Regions from separate parts of the Cupriavidus sp. 2TAF22 genome, predicted to be linked through region 1. Evidence: riboswitches for the same ligand, from Rfam matches in the RefSeq annotation. Region 1 holds a riboswitch; the other holds the start of a gene.
The links. Region 1 has a riboswitch for cobalamin ahead of AB4Z48_RS36685 (TonB-dependent receptor plug domain-containing protein). Riboswitches for the same ligand answer to the same signal wherever they lie in the genome.
Positions count from the first base shown of each region.

Region 1 (7,417 bases):
GGTGCGCGCGCCCAGCGGCGCGGTCAGCACGCTGGCCACTGCGATCACCGCCAGCGCGGGCAGGTAGATATAGCCGAGCGAGCCCGGCGGCAGCCCGGCCTGGCCCAGGCCGCTCCACACATAGCCGATCACGCTTGCCACCGCGATCGGGAAGCCGAGCGCGGCCGACGTGGCCACCGCATTGTGGATGGGAACGTTGCACCAGGTCATGAACGGCACCGAGACAAAGCCGCCGCCGGCACCCACGAGGCTGGAGAGAAAGCCGATCACGCCGCCAGCGCCGAGCATGCCCGGCGTGCCGGGCAGCTGGCGGTGTGGCGCCGGCTTGCGGTTGCGCAGCATCTGCCACGCCGAAAAGCCGACGAACAGCGCGAACAGCAGCGACAGCCAGCTCGTCTTGAGCGCGGCAAAGACCTTGCCGCCGCCGATCATGCCGCCGACCAGGATGCCTGGCGCCAGCGCGAGCACCAGCCCCCAGCGCACCATGCCGCGCTTGTGGTGGGCGCGCACGGAGGACAGCGAGGTAAACAGGATGGTCGCCATCGAGGTGGCGATCGCCATATGGACGATGGCCTCGTGCGGGAAGGCCATGTACGTGAACAGCAGCGTGAGGAAAGGCACCATCAGCATGCCGCCACCGACGCCGAGCAGGCCGGCGCAGAAGCCAGTAAAGGCACCGAGCAGCAGCAGCCCGGGAATCAGGGAGAAGCTCATGAAGCGGATTCGACCTTGTTGGTGTTATTGATGTTTTTGGTGTTGCTGGCGTCGAAGCGCCGGGGCGCGGCCGGTGTGGCGGGTGTGACCTGAGTGACCTGAGTGGCCCGGGTGATGCCGGGGGCTGGGGGTGCGTGTAGCTGTGCGCGGCTCAACCCATCAGCCGCGTGGTGATGAAGCGCCATTCGGCAGGCGTCACCGGCGTGATGGACAGGCGGTTGCCGCGGCGTAGCACGGCCATGTCCGCGAGTTCCTCGTGCGCGCGCAGGTCGGCCAGCGAGATCAGCGCGCTCTTGGAGACGTAGCGCACATCCACCAGCATCCAGCGCGGCGCGTCGGCTTTGGCGGCGGCATCGTAGTAATCGCTCTTGGGGTCGAACTGGGTGGGGTCGGGGTAGGGCTGCGAGCTGACCTCGGCCAGGCCGGCGATGCCGGGCTGCGGGCAGGAGGAGTGATAGAACAGCACGCCGTCGCCGATGCGCATGGCGTCGCGCATGAAATTGCGCGCCTGGTAGTTGCGCACACCGGTCCAGGGCAAGGCGCCGCGTTCGGCAAGGGTATCGATGCTGGCCTCGTCCGGTTCCGATTTCATCAGCCAGTACTGGCGGGCCCGGTCGGCGGCAGTGGCTTGCGAGGATCGGCTCATTGGCTTGTGGCTCACGGCGGAGTGGCGTTGGCGACAGCGCTATGGTGCAGCAAGCCCGGCCAAAAGAAAACCATGCGGGAAACGATGCGGAAAATCATGCGGAAAACCAGGCACGCCGGCAGTTCTCGCGCGCGCCGGAGCTCCCTGCGCAAATGCATGCCGCCGCGTGGCGGCATCGCGAGCCCGCGCGCAAGGAGAGCGCAAAAAGGAAACGCAAAAAGAAAAGGGCGGTGGTCTGAAACCACCGCCCTTTGTAGGGGTCCCCGCCTCGGCCGCTGGATCGGCATCCTGAACCCAAGTGAGGTTCAGAGTGGCTGCGGAAGCCGTATTTTGGGTACATCACTGAATCAGGGAGTCCGAAGACTATGAACCAAGCGACGCGCTCGCCCACACGGCATTGTCCCGCACCAACAAATGCTTATCGGTTCAAGGAATATGATCCTGACGAACCAGGCAGGGAAACTGTCAAACGTCTGACTTTTTTTGCTGCCGGACCAGATACTTCCGCAGGCTGTCAGACGTTTGCCGTTTCTAACTTGGATGGGATGAAAACGGCGGTCAGGCGCGATAACCCGACCTAAGGTGTCGCGACTATGTGGCTTTGCGCGACTTGGCTCCACTATACACCTCTGGGCTTTTCATACCAAGCCCGTCTTGGCGCGTCGTTACATTTTGCCGGCGCGCGCGGCACCTCGGGCACATCGTGGCGTTCCTGCCGCAATACCTGTGCCGTGCGGGGCACCGCGCCATGCGGGCGCGCACCCGAACCCGCGTTCAGCCACGCGAGACCGGCGCGTTGGTGCCCACGTGGGCGTACTGGCGCAGGGCCTCGTCGGCGCGTTCGTTGAGCTCGCGGATACGCGCGCGCACGGCGTCCACCGGGATGGTGCCGTCTTCCTGCTGCTTGCGCTTGAGCGATAGCAGGTCCGAGGCGATGCTGATCGCGGCCATCACGGCGACACGTTCCACGCCCTTGGCGGAAACGCCGCCCTTGAGGCGGGTCATCTGGTCGTCTACCAGGGCGACGGCCTCGAGCAGCGCGGCCTCGTTGTCGGGCGCGATGGCGAAGCGGTAGGACTGGCCGGCGATGTTGACTTCGACTTGCTTGTTGCTCATGCGTTTTCTCCGGGTGCCTTGGTGTGGGCGCTGTCAGCGGTATGGGCGCTGGCCGCGTGGCCGGCCGAGTCGCCGTCGCCCAGCAGGTCGAGCTGGCGGGCGTCGCTGGCGGTGGGGAGTTTGTCGAGGATCGACTGGATGCGCAGCTGCGCTTCCTCGATCTTGATATTGAGCAGCTCGCGGTCGGCTGCCATGGCCTCGCGATCGCCGCGCAGCTGGCTGGCTTCGGCCTGCAGGCGTTCGATCTCCTCGCGCAGGCGCTGGTTCTCGGCGGCAAGGGTGTCGGCGTGGTGCAGCACGCGTCCGATCTTGGCGGCGAGTTGTTCGAGTTCGTTGAGCATGGAGCCTGTCATATCTAGGGTCTCGGGTTTTGGGATTCTAGCCCAAGCGCTATCGGGCGGATGGCGAAAGCAGCCCGGTGTGACCGGGCCAGCGCGCCGAAGTTGCACGCAACGTCGCCCAACGGGCGCCGTGGCGGCCATTTTCTGCCCGCTTCCGCGCGTTTGCGCCTGGCTTGGGGGATGCCGGCGGGCGTCATTGACGCTCGCCTTGAAACTGCCTACACTCGCGCACGTTCCAGGTGCTCGCAGTTCTGTTCACTACAGGGTTGCAGTTCAACGGGAAACAGGGAGCCAGCCTGCGCCGCCAGGGCGCAGGCGTGCCAACCTGTGCTGCCCCCGCAACGGTAAGCGACCGCGATCGCAAGAATCGCAGGGCCGGCCCATCTGCCACTGAACCGCAAGGTCCGGGAAGGCGGTCGGACCAGTGTCGCCAGCCCGGATACCGGCCTGAACGAGAGTGCGCCACTTTCCGCAGGAGCAGTGGCGCGCTTCATCGCCAGACGGTCCGCGGGGGAACGGACCAGGCTGCTCTCTCCCTCTTCGCATCATGCGCTCATCGTCTTCCAGGTCGAGCCGCCCGGCATTGCCGGCGTCCCGCCAGTCCACCCACGCACTTGTCCTACGGCCTTTGCCCGTCGCGCTGCTTGCCTTGCTCGCCGCCGGCGCGCCCGGCCTTGTCCATGCCCAGTCCGCCCCGGAGCCCGTGCCGGAACCCGCGGCGCAGCCTGCCGCCGCGCAGCTGACGCCGGTAGTGGTCACCGCCACCCGCACGGCCCAGTCGCTGACCGAGGCGCTGCCGCACACCACCGTGGTGACGCAGCAGGACATCGTCAATTCGCAGGCGCTGGACCTGCGCACGCTGCTGCGCTCGCAGGCCGGCGTGGAGTTCGCCACCAACGGCGGCCTTGGCGCCAACACCAGCCTGTTCATGCGCGGCGCCAACTCCAACCAGACGCTGATCCTGATCGACGGCGTGCGCGTTTCCTCGGTCAGCAGCGGCACGGCCCAGCTGGCCAATATTCTGCCCGACCAGATCGACCATATCGAAGTGGTGCGGGGCAATGTGTCGGCGCTCTACGGCTCGGACGCCATTGGCGGCGTGGTGCAGATCTTTACCAAGAGCGGCGCCGGGCAGCCCCCGGCGGCCAATGCGCAGATCGAGTATGGCAGCAACAATACGCGGCAGGGCACGGCGGGCTACGGCGGCCAGATCGGCGATACCTCGTTCAATATCACCGGCTCGGCCATCAAGACCGACGGCTTCTCGTCGGTCAACACCCAGCAGCAGCCCAAGGCCAATCCCAACGACAACCCGTACGACAACAAGAGCGTATCGGGCCAGGTCAAGCACCGCTTCACCAGCGACTGGGATGCGGGAGTGACGGCCTACTATTCAAAGAGCAAGCTGTCCTACGACAGCACCACGGGAAAGCCCACCGACGTCTGGTGGATGAACAGCGAGCTGTACACGGTATCGGGTTTCGTTAACGGCAAGCTGGGCCGGGACTGGAGTACGCATTTCAAGGTGGCGCAGAGCGAGGACCGCAGCAACACCACCAAGAACGGCCTGTTCGACAGCCGCTTCAATACGCGCAACCGCCAGTACACCTGGCAGAACGAGTACGCACTGGCGCCCACGCATACGCTGCTGTTCGGCGCCGAGTACGCGCAGCAGGAACTGGATTCCAGCGCCTACACCGCGCCCGTGCGCAATATCGCCTCGGTGTTTGGCGGCTACGATGGCCGCCTGGGCAAGCACCAGCTGCAGCTCAATGTGCGCAACGATCACTACTCGGACTTCGGCAGCCAGGCCAGCTACTTCGCGGGCTACGGCTATAACCTGACCGATGCGTTCAAGCTGATTGCCAATGCCAGCAACGCATTCCGCGCGCCCACCTTCAACGAGCTCTATTTTCCCAACTTTGGCCAGCCCGGCATCAACCCCGAGCGTGCCAAGTCGGTCGAGCTGGGCGCGCAGTACAGTACCGACAGCGCCGGCCTGCTGCGCGTGACCGCGTTCCAGACCCGCTACGACAACCTGATCACTTCGGCGCTGCAGCCCAACGGCCTGTTCCTGGCGCAGAATATCAACAAGGCCAAGGTGCAGGGCATCGAAGCCTCGTGGCGCGCCAGGCTGATGGGCACCGATGTCGGCGCCAGCGTGACGTTCCAGAACCCGGTGGACGAGCAAAGCAATACGCAGCTGCTGCGCCGCGCGCGCCGCCATGCCGCGTTCGACGTGGGCCGCCAGTTCGGTGACTTCCGCTTCGGCGGGGAGTGGATCATTTCGTCGGCGCGCATGGACAGCGGCTCGCGCACCCTGGGCGGATACGGTATCGTCAACCTCAATGCCCGCTACAACATCGACAAGCAATGGTTCGTCGCCGCCCGTGTGGAAAACCTGTTCGACAAGAACTACCAGCTCGCCTACCCGTACAACACGCAGGGGCGCGCCGGCTTTATCACGCTGGGATGGCGCCAGCGCTGATGGCGGCGGCCTGAGATGCGGCGCGCGCTTGCCGTCTGGCTGATGCTCGCCGCCGCCGGCGTGGCGGTGTTCCTGCTGTCGCTGGCAGTGGGCAGCGTGTCGCTCAGCGGCGCCCAGGTGTGGGGTGCGCTGGCCGGCGGCAGCACCGATACCGCCAGCGCCATCGTGCGCGAGCTGCGCCTGCCGCGCGCGGCGGCGGCTTTCGCCTGTGGCGGCCTGCTGGCTCTCACCGGCGCCCTGATGCAGGTGCTGCTGCGCAATCCGCTGGCCGAACCCTATGTGCTGGGCGTGTCCGGCGGCGCGGCCACCGGCGCGCTGGGCGCCATGCTGATGACGTGGCCGCTGTGGACGGTGCAGGCCGGCGCCGCCGGCGGCGCGCTGTTCTCGATGGTGCTGGTGGCCACGCTGGCGCGGCGCGACCTGTTGCATCCGCAGGTACAGGGCGGCCATCACGAGGCGGGCTCGCGCCTGTTGCTGACCGGCGTGATCCTGGCCGCTGGCTGGGGCGCGCTGATCACGCTGATCCTGAGCGTGGCGCCCGAGGCGCGCCTGCGCGGCATGCTGTTCTGGCTCACCGGCGATCTCGGCGGCACCGCCAGCTATGGCCTCGTGCTGGGCGCGCTGGTGCTGGCGGTGCTGCTGGTCATGCCGCTGGCCCGCTCGCTCAACGCCATGCTGATGGGCGAGACCGTGGCGCAGGCGCTCGGCGTGCGCGTGGGCGCGGTGCGCATGGCGGTATTCGTGCTGTCCTCGGTGGCGATCGCGGTGGCCATCACCGCGGCCGGCTCGATCGGCTTCGTCGGCCTGGTGGTGCCGCACCTGGTGCGGCTGGCGTGGGGCAACGACCAGCGCCTGCTGCTGCCCGCGTCGGCCCTGCTGGGCGGCGCGCTGCTGATGGCGGCCGACCTGGTGGCGCGCACGGTGATCGCGCCGGCGCAGCTGCCGGTGGGCGTGATCACGGCGCTGCTGGGCGTGCCCACCTTCCTCTTCTTGCTGCTGCGCAGGCCGCGCTGACGCTCATGCCGACCTGGAACGAACCTGCCTCGAACTGTCCCACGCTGGCGCTGCAGGCCTTGCAGCTGCGGGCGGGCGCGCGCGCGCTGCTCGATGGCCTGAGCCTGTCCGTGCATGCCGGCGAGCTGTGGTGCGTGGTTGGCCCGAACGGGGTCGGCAAGTCCACGCTGATGTCGGTGCTGGCCGGGCTGCGCAAGCCCGACGGCGGTGCCGTGCTGCTCGACGGCCGCGCGCCGCCGGAGATCGCGCCGGCGGCGCTCGCGCTGCAGCGCGCCTACCTGCCGCAGGCGGTGAGCGATACCTTCTCGATGACCGTGCGCGATGCGGTCGCGGTGGGCCGCCACCCGCATCTCTCGGGCTGGGGCTGGGCACGCCGCGAGGACGACGCCGTGGTCGCCGCGGTGATGCGCGAGCTGGATCTCGATGCGCTGGCCGCGCGCGACGTGCTGACCCTGTCCGGCGGCGAACGCCAGCGCGTCTCGCTGGCCGCCACGCTGGCGCAGCAGGCGCCGCTGCTGCTGCTCGACGAGCCGGCCGCGCACCTGGACCTGCGCCACCAGATCATGGTGCTGGACACGCTGGCCGGCCTGGCGCGGGCCGGCCGCCACGCCGTGGTGGTGATCCTGCACGACCTCAACCTGGCGCGGCGCTATGCCACCCACGCGCTACTGCTGGCCGAGGACGGCCTGTGCCTGCATGGCCCCGCGGCCGACGTCCTCACGCCGGCGAACTGCTCGCATGCGCTGCGCACCCCCATCGTCAGCGTCAGCGACGGCCGGCATACCGCGCTGATCGCGCACGGCGCCTTTCATCCGCTGCATGGCGGACCTACCGGACAAGACGGAACCTCATCATGAACGAACCCCAATCCGGCGCCGCATCCGGCGCCGCATCCGGCGCCGCATCCGACGCCAATCCCGCAACCGGCGACGCCGGCCGCGACGAACGCCACAAGACGCGCATGGCGCGCAAGAAGGACGTGGTGGACGCCAAGATCGCCGCCGCCCGGGACGAGCGCGGCGTGATCGTCATCACCACCGGCAACGGCAAGGGCAAGTCCAGCTCCGGCTTCGGCATGGTGGTGCGCGCGCTCGGCCA
Region 1 covers NZ_JBFRFX010000058.1:16,266-23,682, reverse strand. Annotated here, with positions in the region: partial or broken gene AB4Z48_RS36715 (sulfite exporter TauE/SafE family protein) at 1-714, opposite strand, end outside; gene AB4Z48_RS36710 (EVE domain-containing protein) at 866-1,360, opposite strand; gene AB4Z48_RS36705 (hypothetical protein) at 1,402-1,599, shown strand; RNA gene ssrS (6S RNA) at 1,617-1,823, opposite strand; gene AB4Z48_RS36695 (cell division protein ZapA) at 2,135-2,476, opposite strand; gene AB4Z48_RS36690 (hypothetical protein) at 2,473-2,817, opposite strand; cobalamin riboswitch at 3,037-3,282, shown strand; gene AB4Z48_RS36685 (TonB-dependent receptor plug domain-containing protein) at 3,365-5,305, shown strand; gene AB4Z48_RS36680 (FecCD family ABC transporter permease) at 5,321-6,319, shown strand; gene AB4Z48_RS36675 (ABC transporter ATP-binding protein) at 6,325-7,176, shown strand; gene cobO (cob(I)yrinic acid a,c-diamide adenosyltransferase) at 7,173-7,417, shown strand, end outside.

Region 2 (7,417 bases), on a different contig from region 1:
CGAGCAGGCTGCCGTTGGTGGCGTCGAGATAGGCCCAGGTGGCGGCGGCGTCGTCGAAGCGTACCCGCAGCACGGGCAGCTTGCGCGGCTGGTGATGGCTGTACCAGTAGTCGTCCGGCTGCGTCAGCAGTTCGCTCCCGGCGATGCCGGCCCCGGGCACCAGGCTGGCGGCAGCTGCGGTGAGCCGCTCGCCGGTTGGCGCGAGCGCGGCGCCGGTATCGGCGCGATAGGCGAGGCCGTCCTGCGCCGCGGTCGCCACCAGCAGCACCGGCTGGCCTGCCTGCCACGTCATGCGGATTTCGCGCGGTCGCCCGGCGGCGCGCAACTGGCTGGCCAGCGCGCTGCCGTCCAGATCGGCAAAGCGCGGCAAGGTCTGTCCCGCATAGCGCTCGAGCGCGGCCTGGTCGAAATTCCGCCCCGGGAACCACTGGTTGGGGTTGACCGAGAGCCAGCCGCTGGCCAGCCATGCCAGCAGGAACAGCGCGCCGCCCAGCCCGGCGACATGGTGCCAGGCCATCCAGCCGTGGTAGGGCGAGGTGCCGCCCGCGCTGCCATGCGCAAAGCGGCGCTGCACGCGCAGCCGCAGCCAGCCGATCCAGATGCCGCTCACCGCCACGGCCATGCACACGCCGGAGGTCCACAGCACCACCTGCCGCCACAGCGGGGGATCGGCGCGCACCGGCGTGAAGTACAGCCAGTGCGGCACCGCGCCCAGCCAGTTCCAGAAGCGCTCGGCGCGCCTGGTGTCGCGCATGACTTCGCCGGTGCGCGCGGACACGTACAGTTCGGTGCCGGCATCGTCGTCCAGCGCGATGCGGTGCAGCGGGCGCCAGGCGTTCAGGCCGTTGGGCACGGTCCACTGGTCGCGCTCGGCGGTCTCGACCCAGCGTGCCTTGCCCACACGGGCGAAGCGCGCGGCGATGTCCTGCGCGGTGGCGGCATCCACCTGCCCGATGGGCGCGCCGTCGCGCGCGGAGACCGTGTGCGGCGTGCCGCGCCAGTCGACCATGCGGTAGACCGGCTGGGTGCCCATCATCTCCAGGCGCAGGCTGCGCGGGAAGCGCTCCAGGCCGGCGCTGGCCATGGCGGCGGCCGGCGTGACCCGCACCGCGGGCAGGTCCAGCGGCGGCAGGCCGGCGAGGCGTTCTGCATCGGTCAGCGCGGGAAAGGCCACGTACATCATGACCAGGCCCGAGAGAAACCACATCGCGATCAGCAGGCAGCCGGCGATGCCGGCCCAGCGGTGGATCAGGTAGAGCCAGCGTCGCGTGAAGCGCCAGCCGCGCTCCCGCCAGGACCCCGGGCGGCGCATCGTGGCCATGCCTAGAAGTAGAAGTTGGCCGACAACTCTGCCGCGCGCGGCCGCCCCAGCAGCCACTGCCCGCCGCTGTTGCCGGAGGTCTCGGCGTAGTTGCGGTTGAACAGGTTGTACACGCGCAGCGCCAGCGCCGTCTTGCGCGACACGCGCCACTGCAGCGAGGCGTCCACCACGGTGTACGAGGGCATGGCCGTGGTGTTGGCGTTGTTGGTATAGCGCCGGCCCACATAGCGCAGGCCGCTGCCCACCTGCCACTGCGGCGCGAAGGCCCAGGTCAGCCACAGGTTGGCCGCCTGCTGCGGCACGCCAGTCGGCACATTGCCGTTGCGCGAGACCAGCGCGCCGTTCACGCTTTCGGCGAAATCGTCATAGCGCGCGCGCAGCACGGTGCCGTTGGCGTCCACGCGCAGGCCGCGCATGAGTTCGATGCTGAGGGAGGCTTCCAGCCCGCGCGAGGACTGCTCGCCTACCTGCACCGTCAGCGCCGGGTTGCTGGCGTCGCGCGTGAGCAGGTTCTTCTTCACGATCTGGTACGCGGCGAAGGTCCATTCGCCGCGCTGGTCCCAGAACGATTGCTTGATGCCGGCCTCGATCTGCCGGCCGGTGGCGAGCTTGAAGTCCTTCTGCGCGTCCGAGGTGGTGATCAGCGCGCCGAGCGGATCGGTGGCGGTGGCGTACTGCGCGTAGACCGACAGCTTCGGCGTGAGCTCGTAGACCGTGCCGGCGCGCCACGTCACGTTGTTGAAGTTGCGGGTCCAGTCGTCGCCAGTGAGCAGGTTGCCGCGCTCGAGCTGGGCATGGTCGAAGCGCACGCCGCCTATCACCGACCACTGCTGCGTGAGCTTGAGGCGGTCCTCGCCGAACAGGGCGGCTTGCGTGGTGTGGGTGCGGTAGCGCGGCGAAGTGACCACCCCCGGCGGGCTGAAGAACTGGCCCGGATCGAACTGATAGGCGTTGACGGTGGACGTGCCGCCGTAGGGCGAGTTGTTGCTGTGGGTGAAGTTGATGCGGTTGACGTCGAAGCCCACCGTGGCGGTGTTGGCCATGCCGAACAGCTGCCCGTCGATCTTCAGGTCGGCGCGGTCGCCTACCTGTTCCTGGTCGTGCAGGATTTCCAGGTAGTCGGTGCGGCGCACCTGGCCGGAGGCGGGGAGGAAGGTGTAGGACTCGGCATCGCGCCAGTGGCGCTGGCTGGTGAGGTAGTAGAACTGGTTGCGCACGGTCACGCGTTCGTTCGGRTGCCATTGCGCGGCCAGGCGCGTCCAGCGGTCGCGGTAGGTGATCTCGCTGTCGCCCACGTTGTAGTTCTTCGTGCGCAGCGACGTATCCAGGCTGCCGTTGACCAGCGGCGTACCGAAATAGCGCATCGGGTGCTGGTCGCCGTCGTCATAGGACAGCGTGACATTGAACTCCGGCGAGACGTCGAGCCGCACCGCGGCGGATACGGCCACGTTGCGCGATTCGCCGCGTTCCACCCAGCCGGCGGAGCGTCCGTAGTTGACATTGAAGCGGTAGGAGAGGTTGTCGTTGACCGCGCCGCCGGTGTCGAAGGCCGCGCGCGCCGTCCGCTGGGTGCCGCCGGTGAGCTGCAGCTCGTTGGTGATCGGCGCGCGCATCGGCTTCTTGGGAATCACGTTGACCACGCCGCCGATGGCGCCCTCGCCATACATGACCGACGCCGCGCCGCGCAGCACCTCGATGCGGTCAACCGACCAGGTATCGAAGGGGAAGGTCACCGTGCCGGCCGCCACGTAGAGGCGCGTGCCGTCGTAGAGTTGCATCACCGAGCCCTGGCCCGAGAAGCCGCGCGCGGTCAGCGCGGTGCCGCCGTTGCCGGGGGCGCCGTTGGCGATGATGCCGGTGGCGCGGGACACGGCGTCGCTCACGGTCAGGTCGCCGCGCTCGCGGATCACCTCGCCGGGCAGCACCTCCACGCTGGCCGGGGTCTCGAGCGGCGTCAGTCCCAGCCGGCTGGCGGTACTGGCAGGTTCCGACAGCGACAGGCCGGGCAGCGCCGCCGCGCTGCTGATCACCACCGGCGGCAGCACGGCGGCGTCTTTCGGTGCCGGCTGCGCATGCGCGCGGCCGGGTGCTTCGGTGTCTTCGGCGGCCCGGGCGGCCTCCGCGCCGGCGCCGGCAAAGGCCCCCAGCGACAGTGCCAGCGCACAACCGCGGGCCAGCTTGCGGCGGGTGGGGGAAAACCGGGGCCGGACAGGGCCGGGCGGGGCGGTGCGGGTGAAACGGGAGCGCGCGGGCATGGACTTTCCATCGTGAGCCGCAGGCGACCCCGCCCGCGGCAATGAACGAACAAGCCACGGACGCGCGCGCAATGGCGCCGGGACGCATGCCCGGCAGCCTCACGCCTTGCCGCCCGTCCGCAGCCTCGGTGATCGTTCGCAAGGCCGGTATCCGGGCTCGCAGGGGGACGCACTGCCGCTTGGGCGCGTCCAGGGTGCCGCCTTCCCACGCGTTCCGACGCGCAGTGGCTGCCGCGGCCTGTGGGCCCGGCGTGACACCTTTCTACCTGCTGACCGTTGCGGGGGCAGCACAGGATTTGCCGCGCACATGGCGGCGCACCTGTTTCCCGTTTAACCCTCGCCGCGTGTCGCGCGGCGGGGGCACCTTCGAACCTGTTGCAATCCAATTGCAGGAGCAATGTGGAAAGCGACCGCGATTGTAACGGGATTTCTACTGTGCTTGCCTGGTGGCCTGGCCCTTCGTTGTGATCACGCACACCGGGGCGGTGGTGCACCGGGATGGCGATCTGCGGCGCGATTTTGGTGCTTTATGCGCCATTCCGTCCGCATCCTGGTGGCTTCTTGCGGAGATGCCGCACGCAGCGCTAAAGAAGACAAGGTGCGCTCCGATATCCGTGCATGCCGCGTGCCTTTTGCATCGCCGGCGCATGCCTGGATATAAAGCGAACCCTTCCATGAATCACCTGACCCTGCGAAAAAAGCTGTGGATCCCCCTCGTGCTGGCCTGGCTCGGCCTGCTGCTGCTGACCGTGACGCACGCCTTCCAGACCCGGCAACTGCAGATGGCGGACCGTCGCGGCGAACTGGCCAACGTGGTCGACATGTCGCTGTCGCTGGTGCGTGACTACGCCGAGCAGGCGCGCCTGGGCAAGATGACCGAAGACGAAGCCCGTGCGCAGGCCATCGCCCGCATCGCCGCGCAGCGCTACGGCAAGGATGGCTATATCACCATCGTCGGCGCGGATTCGGTGCTGGTGATGCATCCGATCAACGCCAAGCTCAACGGCAAGAACATGATCGACTTCAAGGATGCCAAGGGCAATGCCTTGTACGTCGAGATTGCCGCGCGTGGCGCGTCGCCCGAGGGCGCGGGACACCTGGACTACTGGTGGCCCAAGCCCGGCAGCGACCAGGCCAGCCCCAAGATCGGCTACGTGGCCCGCTACAAGCCGTGGGGCTGGGATCTCGTCGCCGGCACCTATATGGATGATGTGCAGGCACAGTTCCGCGCTTCCCTGTATCAGTCGCTTGGCCTGCTGGTGCTGCTCGGCATCGTGATCTCGGTGGTGGCCACGCTGCTGATCCGCAGCATCCAGCGCTCGGTCGGTGGCGAGCCCGCTGCGGCGGCGGCGCTGGCGCTGCGCATGGCCGGCGGCGACCTCACGGTGCGTGCCGACACCGCCCCGGATGACAATGCCAGCCTGATGTACGCCATCGGCCATATGCGCGACCAGCTTGCCGGCACGGTGGCGGGCATCCAGCAGTCGGCCGATTCCATCAGCGCCGCCGCGCAGCAGATCGCCGCCGGCAACACCGACCTGTCGAGCCGCACCGAGCAGCAGGCGGCCTCGCTGGAGCAGACCGCCGCCAGCATGGAGCAGATCACCGCCACCGTGCGCCAGAACGCCGACAACGCCGCCGAGGCCAGCCAGTACGTGGCCGATGCCGCGCAGATCGCGCAGCAGGGCGGCAGCGTGGTGAGCGAGGTCGTGGCCAAGATGCGCGGCATCACTGCCAGCTCGCGCAAGATCAACGACATCATCGGCGTGATCGACGGCATCGCCTTCCAGACCAATATCCTCGCGCTCAATGCAGCGGTGGAAGCCGCGCGTGCCGGCGAGCAGGGCCGCGGCTTCGCCGTGGTGGCCGGCGAGGTGCGCAACCTCGCGCAGCGCAGCGCGGGTGCCGCCAAGGAAATCAAGACCTTGATCGTGGAATCGGTGGGGCAGGTCGACAGCGGCTCCGCCCTGGTCGAGCAGGCCGGCCAGACCATGGCCGAGATCGTCAACGCGGTGGGCCGCGTGACCGCCATCATGGACGGCATCGCCTCGGCCACGGCCGAACAGCGCACCGGCATCGAGGAGGTCAACCGCGCGGTCTCGCAGATGGACCAGATGACGCAGCAGAACGCAGCGCTGGTGGAGCAGGCCAGCGCGGCCGCGGCCTCGCTCGAAGACCAGGCCGGCGCGCTGCACCATGCGGTGTCCGCCTTCCGCCTCGTGCCGGCATGAGTGCGCGGGCCGGGCGCGCGCCGTTTGCGCGCCCGGCCCTATCCCTATAGCAGCGACTTGCCCTGCGCCAGGATCTTGTCGCAGACCTGCTTGGTGACCTGATCCTTGAGGCCGCCGCCGCTGAGGTCGAACTTGTTGCCGTCGCTGCTGCTGAGTATTCCCTTGGCGCCGTCCGTGTAGCCGGGGTCCGATGTCGCCGAGCCGCCGAGCTTGCCCATCAGCTGGTCCTTGACGGACGAAGCGCCGCCGCCGCCGAGGTAGTTGTTCTTGACGCAATACTCCAGCACACCGGCCACATTGCCGATGCTGCCGGAACTCAGCGATTGCAGCGAAGGCATGCCGCCGCCCAGGCTGCCGGCGAGGCCGCCCAGGCCGCCGGTGCTGCTTCCTCCGCCCTGCGTGGCTCCCTTGAGCATGTCGCCGATCTGCGCGTGGATCGCGGCCGCCGGCAGCAGGCCGGCGAGCAGGATCGACACGGCAGTGATGCGGTAGATGCTGGATTTCATGCGGTCTTCCTCCGGGGTGGGATCATGGCAGCTTCCAATATAGTGCGTGGCGGGCAGGCCATCGCCACGGGTGCACGGGCGCGACCCAGCCCGCGGCGCTCCGGCGCTGGCGCGCCCGGTAGCCGGATGCCCCTTGCGACCCACCGCAGGGACAATGCATCACTCGCGGGTGCGGCGCGGCCCATGCCGGCGCGGAAGCCGGCCCCGCATTTCCCCTGGATCGGCGGATCGGCAATGGCGGCGCGGCGGTATACGTGGCTGCCGGGCGGGAACTGCGGGGCCGCGATTGCTGGGTCGCGGTGCGCGCGCTCGCCCCGCTCATCTCCAGCCCGTTCTTCCTGGGGGCGTCGGCCAATGGCGTGGAGACCTCGGCCCCGCTCCACTGCGCCGGAGGCGGCACGGTCGCCCGCGCGACAGCGGCGCAAGACGCCACGGGCCGGGTCGCGCATCAAGCGGATGCCATGCGCCAGGCAGACGGCGTCACGGCCTCCTCCTGGCGCCATGCAGCCCGCAATGCGTGCGGGCTGGCAAAGCCGCAGTGCGCGGCCACCTGTTCCATGGGCCAGTCGCTTTCGCGCAGCAGCCGCCGCGCCAGCGCAACGCGCAATTGCTGCTGGTACTGCTTTAGCGTCACGCCGCATTGCTGGTGGAACAGCCGGGCCAGTTGCCGGTAGCTCAGCGCGAAGCGGGCGGCCAGCGCCGCATAGGGCAGCGCGTAGTCCGGCCGGGCCGTCAGGAAATCTTGCACGGCGTGGATGACCGCGTGATCGTGGTCGCGGTAGCGTAGTTGCGCGTCGAGCGCGGGATCCTGGCTCAGGCGGCGGAACGGCACCACGTTGTCGCGCGCCACGCGGATCGCCGCCGGCGCGCCGAAATCGCGCGCGATCAGGTGCAACGCCAGGTCGATGCCGGCCGTGACGCCGGCCGAGGTGACCAGCCCGCCGTCGTCGACCAGCAGCCGGTTAGCCAGCACGCGCGCGCGCGGATGGCGTTGCTGCAGCCGCTGGAGGTAGTCGTGGTGGGTGGTGCAGTCGCGCCCGTCGAGCAGCCCCGCGGCGCCCAGCAGCCAGGCGCCGGTGCAGACGCTGGCCAGCAGGATGTCGC
Region 2 covers NZ_JBFRFX010000010.1:175,325-182,741, reverse strand. Annotated here, with positions in the region: gene AB4Z48_RS14565 (PepSY domain-containing protein) at 1-1,312, opposite strand, end outside; gene AB4Z48_RS14560 (TonB-dependent receptor) at 1,324-3,576, opposite strand; cobalamin riboswitch at 3,702-3,959, opposite strand; gene AB4Z48_RS14555 (methyl-accepting chemotaxis protein) at 4,251-5,807, shown strand; gene AB4Z48_RS14550 (DUF2501 domain-containing protein) at 5,852-6,313, opposite strand; gene AB4Z48_RS14545 (GlxA family transcriptional regulator) at 6,762-7,417, opposite strand, start outside.
Region 2: it holds a riboswitch for cobalamin, as region 1 does, so the genes downstream of both, AB4Z48_RS14560 (TonB-dependent receptor) here and AB4Z48_RS36685 (TonB-dependent receptor plug domain-containing protein) in region 1, are expected to answer to the same signal.